Regions from separate parts of the Mycolicibacterium sp. YH-1 genome, predicted to be linked through region 1. Evidence: predicted binding sites of a transcription regulator. Region 1 holds the regulator's gene; the other holds the start of a gene.
What was found. Region 1 encodes LexA, which represses DNA repair genes until DNA is damaged. Its sites were predicted from a motif close to CGAACANNTGTTCG; they were not measured.
Positions count from the first base shown of each region.

Region 1 (4,073 bases):
AGGTGGTCACCATGCTCGACCGATGTTATTTGACCGAATCCGTTCCCGTTCAACTGATCTGGGGATCAAAGGACTCGGTGATCCCAGTGAGTCACGGCCGCATGGCGCACGCGGCGATGCCGGGCTCACAACTCGAGATCTTCGAGGGCTCAGGCCACTTCCCGTTCCACGACGATCCGGACCGCTTCGTTGCGCTCGTGGAGACGTTCATCGACTCGACAGCCCCCGCGACACACGACCAGGAAGCACTTCGGAACCTGCTGCGCACCGGTGTCACCGAGGCCGACTTGACCGGTCCCACCGGCACCCGGGCCGCGGTGCTGGACGCGATGGACACCGACGAGCGCAGCGCCACCTGAGGTCGCAGAGCCGCCCAGTTGGGCCGCCCGACGACGTAGCATCGGCAGATGGCTATCGACGTGACCGTGTTGCGCGTCTTCACCGACTCCGACGGCAATCACGGCAATCCCCTTGGCGTGGTTGACGCCGACCAAGTTCCCCCCTCCGACCGCCAGCGCGTAGCCGCGCAATTGGGTTACAGCGAAACCATTTTCGTCGGACTGCCGGCACCAGGAGCCACCACCGCCATAGCGCACATCTTCACCCCGACGACCGAGCTTCCGTTCGCGGGGCATCCGACCGTGGGAGCGGGTTGGTGGCTGCGCAACCGCGGGACGCCGGTCAAAACGCTGCAGGTGCCCGCCGGGGTGGTGCAGGTCGAGCACCAGTCTGCGCCCGACGGTGAGTTCACCACGATCACCGCACGCGCGGAGTGGGCACCGGAGTTCCTTATCTACGAAATGTCATCGATCGACGAGGTACTGGCCGCCGATCCAGATGACTACGCCGAGGACGTCGAGCACTACGTGTGGTCGTGGAGCGATCGGGCCGCCGGCGCCATCCGGTCGCGGATGTTCGCCAGCCACTTCGGCATTCCCGAGGACGAGGCCACCGGTTCGGCGGCCGTGCGCATGACGGACTACCTGAGTCGCGATCTCTCTATCACGCAGGGCAAGGGTTCACACATTCGCACGTCGTGGGACGCACAGGGCTGGGTGAAGGTCGCAGGCCGGGTCGTCGACGACGGCACCAGGCAGATCGACTGACCCGCTCGCCCGGTCAGCTGGAAGGGGCGACCTTGCGGTGCGCGCGCAGCGCCTCGATCTCGCGTTCGAAGTCATCGGCCGAGGAGAACGACCGGTACACCGAGGCGAACCGCAGATAGGCCACCTCGTCGAGGTCTCGTAGTGGGCCCAGAATCGCCAGCCCGACCTCGTTACTGGCAACCTCGGGTGATCCGGCGGCGCGGACGGCGTCCTCGACCTGCTGAGCCAGGAGGTTCAGCGCATCGTCGTCGACCTGTCGGCCCTGGCAGGCCCGGCGGACGCCCTTGATCACCTTCTCCCGACTGAACGGTTCGGTGACCCCGCTGCGCTTGACGACCGCCAACACGGCGGTCTCGACGGTGGTGAAACGCTTGCCGCACTCCGGGCACGAGCGGCGGCGGCGGATGGCCTGCCCCTCATCGGCCTCACGGGAGTCGACCACTCTGGAGTCAGGGTGACGGCAGAACGGACAGTGCATCACCGCTCCTTCGCCGCCTATGGCCAGTCCGGGCAACCCGGTCGCATACGAGCGTACCGTCGCACGGACGCAGGGTTCACGGCGCACGGCGCACGTCAGCCCACGGGGGCGATGAGCGTCTGCCCGGCATCGACCGCGGCGGAATCCAATTCGTTGAGCTCACGGATCTGATCAACGACCGCACCGGTGGGCGCATCGGGGGCCACGCGACGAGCAAGCTGCTGCAGCGACTCCCCCATTTGCACCTGGACGACGGCCAGTTGGCCCGGCACGGGCTGGGGCACCTCGGGCGGGGCGCCGAACTGGGCCACGAGTCCGAGCCACACCGTGATGCCAGCTGCCATCAGCGCCAGCAGCACTGTCGTGACCGGTGTGATGGGCTTGCGTCGGTGCGAAGCCCGCGACATCAGAACGCCGGTGCCGCGGTACCGCAGCGGCTCCGCGGCCGGCCGACGGCGTTGCGGACCCCGCGACGCGTCGGGGCGTCGCCGCACCGGGCGAGCGATGAGATCGGTCGGGTTCTCCCTGGTGATGATGGTCATCTTCGAGCCTTTCGGTGAAGCGCCGGAGCGTGTGTTCGCTTGTGTGTTCGAAATATAATCGCTCAGGTGTTCGATGAATAGAACATGTGATCGAACTGTTGCAAACGATATCGGCGCCCACCGACAAGTTCCGGCCGTCACGCGCCGCTCCCGACACGCGTCGAACACATGTTTGATTATCGGGATTGACAGGACTAGATTCGCCACCATGAGTGACAGCAGCGACACACGAGACGGAAGCGACGACACACCTGTGCGCCGTGACGCCGCGCTGACCGAACGTCAGCGCACCATCCTCGAGGTCATCCGCAATTCGGTCACCACAAGGGGATATCCACCGAGCATCCGAGAGATCGGTGATGCCGTCGGCCTGACCTCGACGTCATCGGTCGCACACCAACTGCGCACGTTGGAGCGCAAGGGCTTCCTGCGGCGCGACGCCAACCGGCCCCGCGCGGTGGACGTGCGCGGTTCCGACGACATGGTGACTCCGATCGTGACCACCGACGTCGCCGGGTCGGACACGCTGCCCGAGCCCACCTTCGTACCCGTCCTCGGCCGGATCGCCGCGGGTGGTCCGATCCTCGCCGAAGAGGCGGTGGAGGACGTCTTCCCGCTGCCGCGCGAACTCGTCGGCGAGGGATCGCTGTTCCTTCTCAAGGTCGTCGGCGAGTCGATGATCGACGCCGCGATCTGCGACGGCGACTGGGTGGTCGTGCGTCAGCAGAATGTGGCCGACAACGGCGACATCGTGGCCGCCATGATCGACGGCGAGGCGACGGTCAAGACGTTCAAGCGCACCCGGGGACAGGTCTGGCTGATGCCGCACAACCCGGTGTTCGACCCGATCCCCGGTAACGACGCGGCCATCCTGGGCAAGGTCGTCACCGTTCTCCGCAAGGTGTGACGGCGGCCGGCCGCGTCAGCCTCTGACGAAGCCGTTCGTCAGAGCGAATTCCTCACTGGCGAACCAGACCTCGGCCTTCACTCGGTCGTACTGCTCCGAACCGGGTAGCCAGTACAGACCCGTCTTGGTGTCGGCCTTGATCGGATATCCGGCAGGGGCACCATCACCCTCATCGGAGGCCAGCCGCAACGACGTCTGAGCCGGCGCGGGCTCATCGAGCTGTATGGCCGCGTGGCGACCGCTAGGCGGGCCGCTAACGGCCTCGACCTCCTCTGGGCGAGCCTCGTCTGGATGATCCACCGCTGCGGGATCGACGGCCTCAGCGGCGTCCGCGGCCTCGACGTCATCGTCGACGGCCTCGGTGTCCGCCCAGACCTCCGACGCCTCCGAGTCCTCCATGGCCGCCTCGTCGGTGGAGTCGCGCTCCTCGACGACGCTCACAATGAGGTTGGGCTTCGTGTCGATCGCGTCCTGATCGAGGGAGAATCCACCGTCCAACGAACGTGCGGCGGGAACCTCCGGCGGCACGGACGCGGCAGGCGTCGCGGCGTCACCGCCCTCGTCGTCCTTCGGCATCGCCCACGCGCTCAACGGAACATAGGGCTGCTGCTGGCTGGCCGGTGTCGGGCCCGCCGACGGCATCGGGCCGGACGCGAAGTCACTGCCCTCGTCGTCGTCATCGTGATCATGAACGTCACGATCGTCGTCGTCATAGTCGTCGTACTCGTCGAAGCGGTCCATCGGTGCGCGGTCCTCACCGCGCCGCCGGTTCAAGATCACCGCGACGACCACGGCACCCACCAGTACGAGAACGGGTATGAGGGCGAGCGCCCACCACCACTTCTGATACCACGGCTTCCCGCCGTCATCGCCTACCGGCCCGGTGGCCTGGGGTGCCCTCGGGGCGTCCTGACCGGGCACCGCGAGACCCGCGAGCGCGTTGGCCAGATTCGGCGGCTCGGTGGAGAACTCGTTGCTCGCACGGTCGAACGTGATCGCCCCGTTGGCGAACTTCTGGGTGATCACATCGCCGTTCTCGG
Region 1 is NZ_CP092915.1:4,186,098-4,190,170, forward strand. Features, by position in the region: gene L0M16_RS19625 (alpha/beta fold hydrolase) at 1-359, shown strand, start outside; gene L0M16_RS19630 (PhzF family protein) at 408-1,106, shown strand; gene nrdR (transcriptional regulator NrdR) at 1,120-1,584, opposite strand; gene L0M16_RS19640 (LysM peptidoglycan-binding domain-containing protein) at 1,680-2,126, opposite strand; gene lexA (transcriptional repressor LexA) at 2,335-3,033, shown strand; gene L0M16_RS19650 (LGFP repeat-containing protein) at 3,049-4,073, opposite strand, start outside.

Region 2 (4,073 bases), 200 kb from region 1:
CCACCCCAGTCCGTCACCACCAGAGTGACATCGGTGAGGTCGAGGGCATCGAGGAAGTCGGCCAGGATGTGAACCATGCCGGGCATCGTCAGGTCGGCGTCGTCGTTCATCGGCCTTTGATGACCGCCAATCGGCAGCACCGGGAGCACGTAGCGGAACCCCTCCGGCAACAGCGGCAGCGCTCGGCTCCACTGCGACTCATTCATCAGCAGGCCGTGCAGCAGGACCACCGGCGGGCCAGCCGGATCGCCCGCATCGAGATACTCAAGCGTGCCTGCCGCGACATCGACGGATCTCATCGAACCTCCATTAGAACCAGTATTCTAGAACGTATGCTCTAGTGTGTCTGCAGGAGGCGACGATGGCAAGGTCCACCAGGGAAGCGATCCTGACCGCGACGGCGGAACTGATGCGGCACCGTGGTTACGGGGCCGTCGGCATGAAGGACGTCGTTGCGGCGGCCGGTGCCCCGATCGGCTCGCTCTATCACCACTTTCCCGGCGGCAAGCTCCAGATCGCACGCGAAGCGCTGATCGACGCGGGTGTGGCATACGGACTGCTGATCCCCACGCTCGTCGACCCGCACGACGATCTCGGTGAGGCGATCGACGCTGTCTTCGTCCAGGCCGCCGAGGACATGTCGACGACGGGCTACGCCAACATGTGTCCGGTGGCCAGCGTCGCGGCCGAGATTGCCGACACCGTCGAGGAACTGCGCACCGCCTCGGCGGGAATCTTCACGGCATGGCTCGACGGCGGCACCGAGTACTTCGTCGCCCGGGGACTAGACCGTGACGTGGCCCGGCAGGTCACCGTCGCCGTGGTGAGCGGCCTAGAGGGCGCTTTCGTGCTGGCGCGCACCCTGCGCGACACCGAACCACTGCTGGCCGTCGGGCGCACGCTTGCCGCGCCATATCGCGGCGTCGCACTGCGTGTCCGTGTCTCGGCGCCGGTTGGCGGCTGACGTCAGCCGCGTCCGTTGGACCTGACGAGGTCGTCCTCGACGTCATCGGCGCGCTCATCGAACGCCTTGGCGCGCTCGTCGGCCTCGGGGCTTCCGGAGAACAGGCTCGCGGCAACGCGTTTCGTCTCACCGTCGCCGTCGCGCCGGATGTGAGGCTCGGCCGCCGGTGTCGAGGGTTCGATGCGCTGCGTGGGGACGACGCCGCCCGTGCGCTGCACCCAATCGACCATGCCCTCGCGCACGGCGCATCGAAGGTCGAACAACGCGCCCGCGTTCGGGGCGCTGACCACTATCCGCACGCGCACCACACCGCCGACGGCGTCGGTCACCTGCAGCACGCCGCGCCGGCCGTCCCACTGGTCGCTCGATGCAAGCAGTCGGTCGAGTTCGGCGCGCATATCGTGGAACGGGACCGAGAAGTCGACATCGAACTCGACGGTGCCCATGATCTCGGTGGCGCTGCGCGTCCAGTTCTCGAACGGTGTGGTGGTGAAGTAAGTGCACGGGAGTACCAGTCGCCGCTCATCCCACAGCCTGACGACGACGTAGGTGAGCGTGATCTCCTCGATGCGGCCCCACCAGCGGCCCTCCTCGAGTTCGACGACATCGCCCACCCGGATCGCGCCCGAGAACGCGATCTGCATGCCGGCGAACACCGCTCCGAGCGAGGTCTGCGCGGCAAGGCCTGCGACCACGGACAGCACACCGGCCGAGGCGAACAGTGTGGTGCCGATATCGGAGAACGCCGGGAACGTCATGAAGATCGCCGCAATGCCGAGCACCACCACGATGGCGGTGGCGAGACGTCGCAGCACCGTCACCTGGGTCCGCAGCCGTCGCCACTGGCGGTCGGCGTCGGTGATCTCGGCGTTGTCACCGCCGCCGTAGCGGGTGATGATCCGGCGCTCGGCGACCTCCACCAGGCTGATCAGCAGCCAGGTCATCGTCGCGATGAGGAGGATCAGCAGGCTGTGATCGACCCACCCGCGCCAGCCATCCACCTGGTCGGAGGTGCGCTGAACGGCAATCGTGGCGGCGAACACCATGAACGCGGCGCGCAGCGGTCTGCGCGTCAGTTCTGCGATATCGCGTACCAGCGCGCTGCGGCGCCCGAGGCGGGCGAGCACCCAGGTGAGAATCAGTCCCAGCAGGTAGGCGGCCACCACGGCACCGCAGACCCAGGCCAGCGTGACGGCGAGATTCGTTGCGGACTCGAGATCGGTCTCGGCGGGCATCGAGTGAGTTCAGCTCCAAGGGATCGGGGTCGGGTCCCCATCGACGGTAGCCGCGTCCGCAGCCGACGTCACATCGGCACGGTGGTGGCGTGTCCCTGCCCGGCAGCGTCGCCCCCGACGGTTAGGCTATCGAACAGCTGTTCTAGAGATGGAGGAGATCGCGTGCGTGTGATGGGCGTCGACCCGGGCTTGACCCGTTGCGGGCTGTCCGTCATCGAGAGTGGGCGCGGGCGCCAGGTCACCGCCCTCGACGTCGACGTGGTCCGCACTCCCTCCGATCAACCGCTGCACAGGCGCCTGCTCACCATCAGTGACACCGTCGAGCACTGGATGGACACCCACCTGCCCGACGTCGTCGCGATCGAGCGAGTTTTCGCGAACCAGAACGCGCCCACTGCCATGGGCACCGCGCAGGCCGGGGGAGTGATCGCGCTCGCCGCCGCCAAGCGGGATATCGACGTGCACTTCCACACGCCGAGCGAGGTGAAGGCCGCGGTTACCGGCAACGGGAGGGCCGACAAGGATCAGGTCACCACGATGGTGACGAGAATCCTTGCGCTACAGAGCAAACCGACACCGGCCGACGCTGCCGACGCGCTGGCGCTGGCGATCTGTCACTGTTGGAGGGCACCGATGATCGCGCGGATGGCGGCGGCCGAGGCCATGGCCGCCGAGCAGAAACGCAAGTACAAGGCCAAGCTCAAGGCCGCCCCCGCGCGGATGTCGGGGAGCGCGACGTGATCGCCTCGGTGCGTGGTGAGGTCGTTGACATCGCCCTCGATCACGCGGTGATCGAGGCCGCGGGCGTCGGCTACAAGGTCATGGCGACACCGTCCACACTGGCCACGCTGCGGCGTGGAACCGAGGCCAGGCTCATCATCGCGATGATCGTGCGCGAGGACTCGATGACGCTGTACGGGTTCGCCGACGGTGACGCGCGGGACCTGTTCAGCACGCTTCTCGGCGTCTCCGGGGTGGGTCCGAAGATCGCGCTGGCGACGCTGGCGGTCTACGACGCGCAGGCCCTGCGGCAGGCCCTCGCCGACGGCGATGTCACCGCCCTGACGCGAGTTCCGGGGATAGGCAAGCGCGGCGCCGAGCGCATGGTGTTGGAGCTTCGCGACAAGATCGGCCCCGTGACGCCCGGTGGTGTCGCGCTGGCCGGGGGACGTGCCATTCGTGGTCCCGTTGTGGACGCGCTCGTCGGGCTCGGCTTCGCCGCCAAGCAGGCCGAGGAGGCTACCGACAAGGTGCTGGCCGGTGATCCCGATGCGACGACGCAGAGCGCGCTGCGTGCCGCCCTATCGATGCTGGGCAGGAAATGAGCCGGTTCGACGGTGACGACGACGGCGCGGCCGAGGATCTCGAGCGCGACGTCTCACCCGCGCTCACAGTGGGCGAGGGGGATATCGACGCGAGCCTGCGGCCCCGCTCGCTGAATGAGTTCATCGGCCAGCCGCGCGTCCGCGAGCAGCTGCAACTCGTCCTCGAGGGCGCCAAGAATCGTGGCGGCACACCGGATCACATCCTGCTGTCGGGGCCGCCGGGACTGGGCAAGACATCGCTGGCGATGATCATCGCCGCAGAGTTGGGCACCGCCCTTCGCGTGACGTCGGGTCCGGCGCTCGAGCGTGCAGGAGATCTCGCCGCGATGCTGTCCAACCTCGTCGAGCACGACGTTCTGTTCATCGACGAGATCCACCGCATCGCGCGCCCCGCCGAGGAAATGCTGTACCTCGCGATGGAGGACTTCCGTGTCGACGTCGTCGTCGGCAAGGGCCCGGGGGCGACGTCGATCCCGCTCGAGGTCGCCCCGTTCACACTCGTCGGCGCAACGACTCGCTCGGGCGCACTGACCGGTCCGCTGCGTGACC
Region 2 is NZ_CP092915.1:3,982,173-3,986,245, reverse strand. Features, by position in the region: gene L0M16_RS18670 (alpha/beta fold hydrolase) at 1-299, opposite strand, end outside; gene L0M16_RS18665 (TetR/AcrR family transcriptional regulator) at 362-964, shown strand; gene L0M16_RS18660 (mechanosensitive ion channel family protein) at 967-2,199, opposite strand; gene ruvC (crossover junction endodeoxyribonuclease RuvC) at 2,362-2,940, shown strand; gene ruvA (Holliday junction branch migration protein RuvA) at 2,937-3,524, shown strand; gene ruvB (Holliday junction branch migration DNA helicase RuvB) at 3,521-4,073, shown strand, end outside.
Region 2: ruvC (crossover junction endodeoxyribonuclease RuvC) is a predicted target of LexA. The motif match lies at 2,330-2,343, and genes of this name have one in related genera.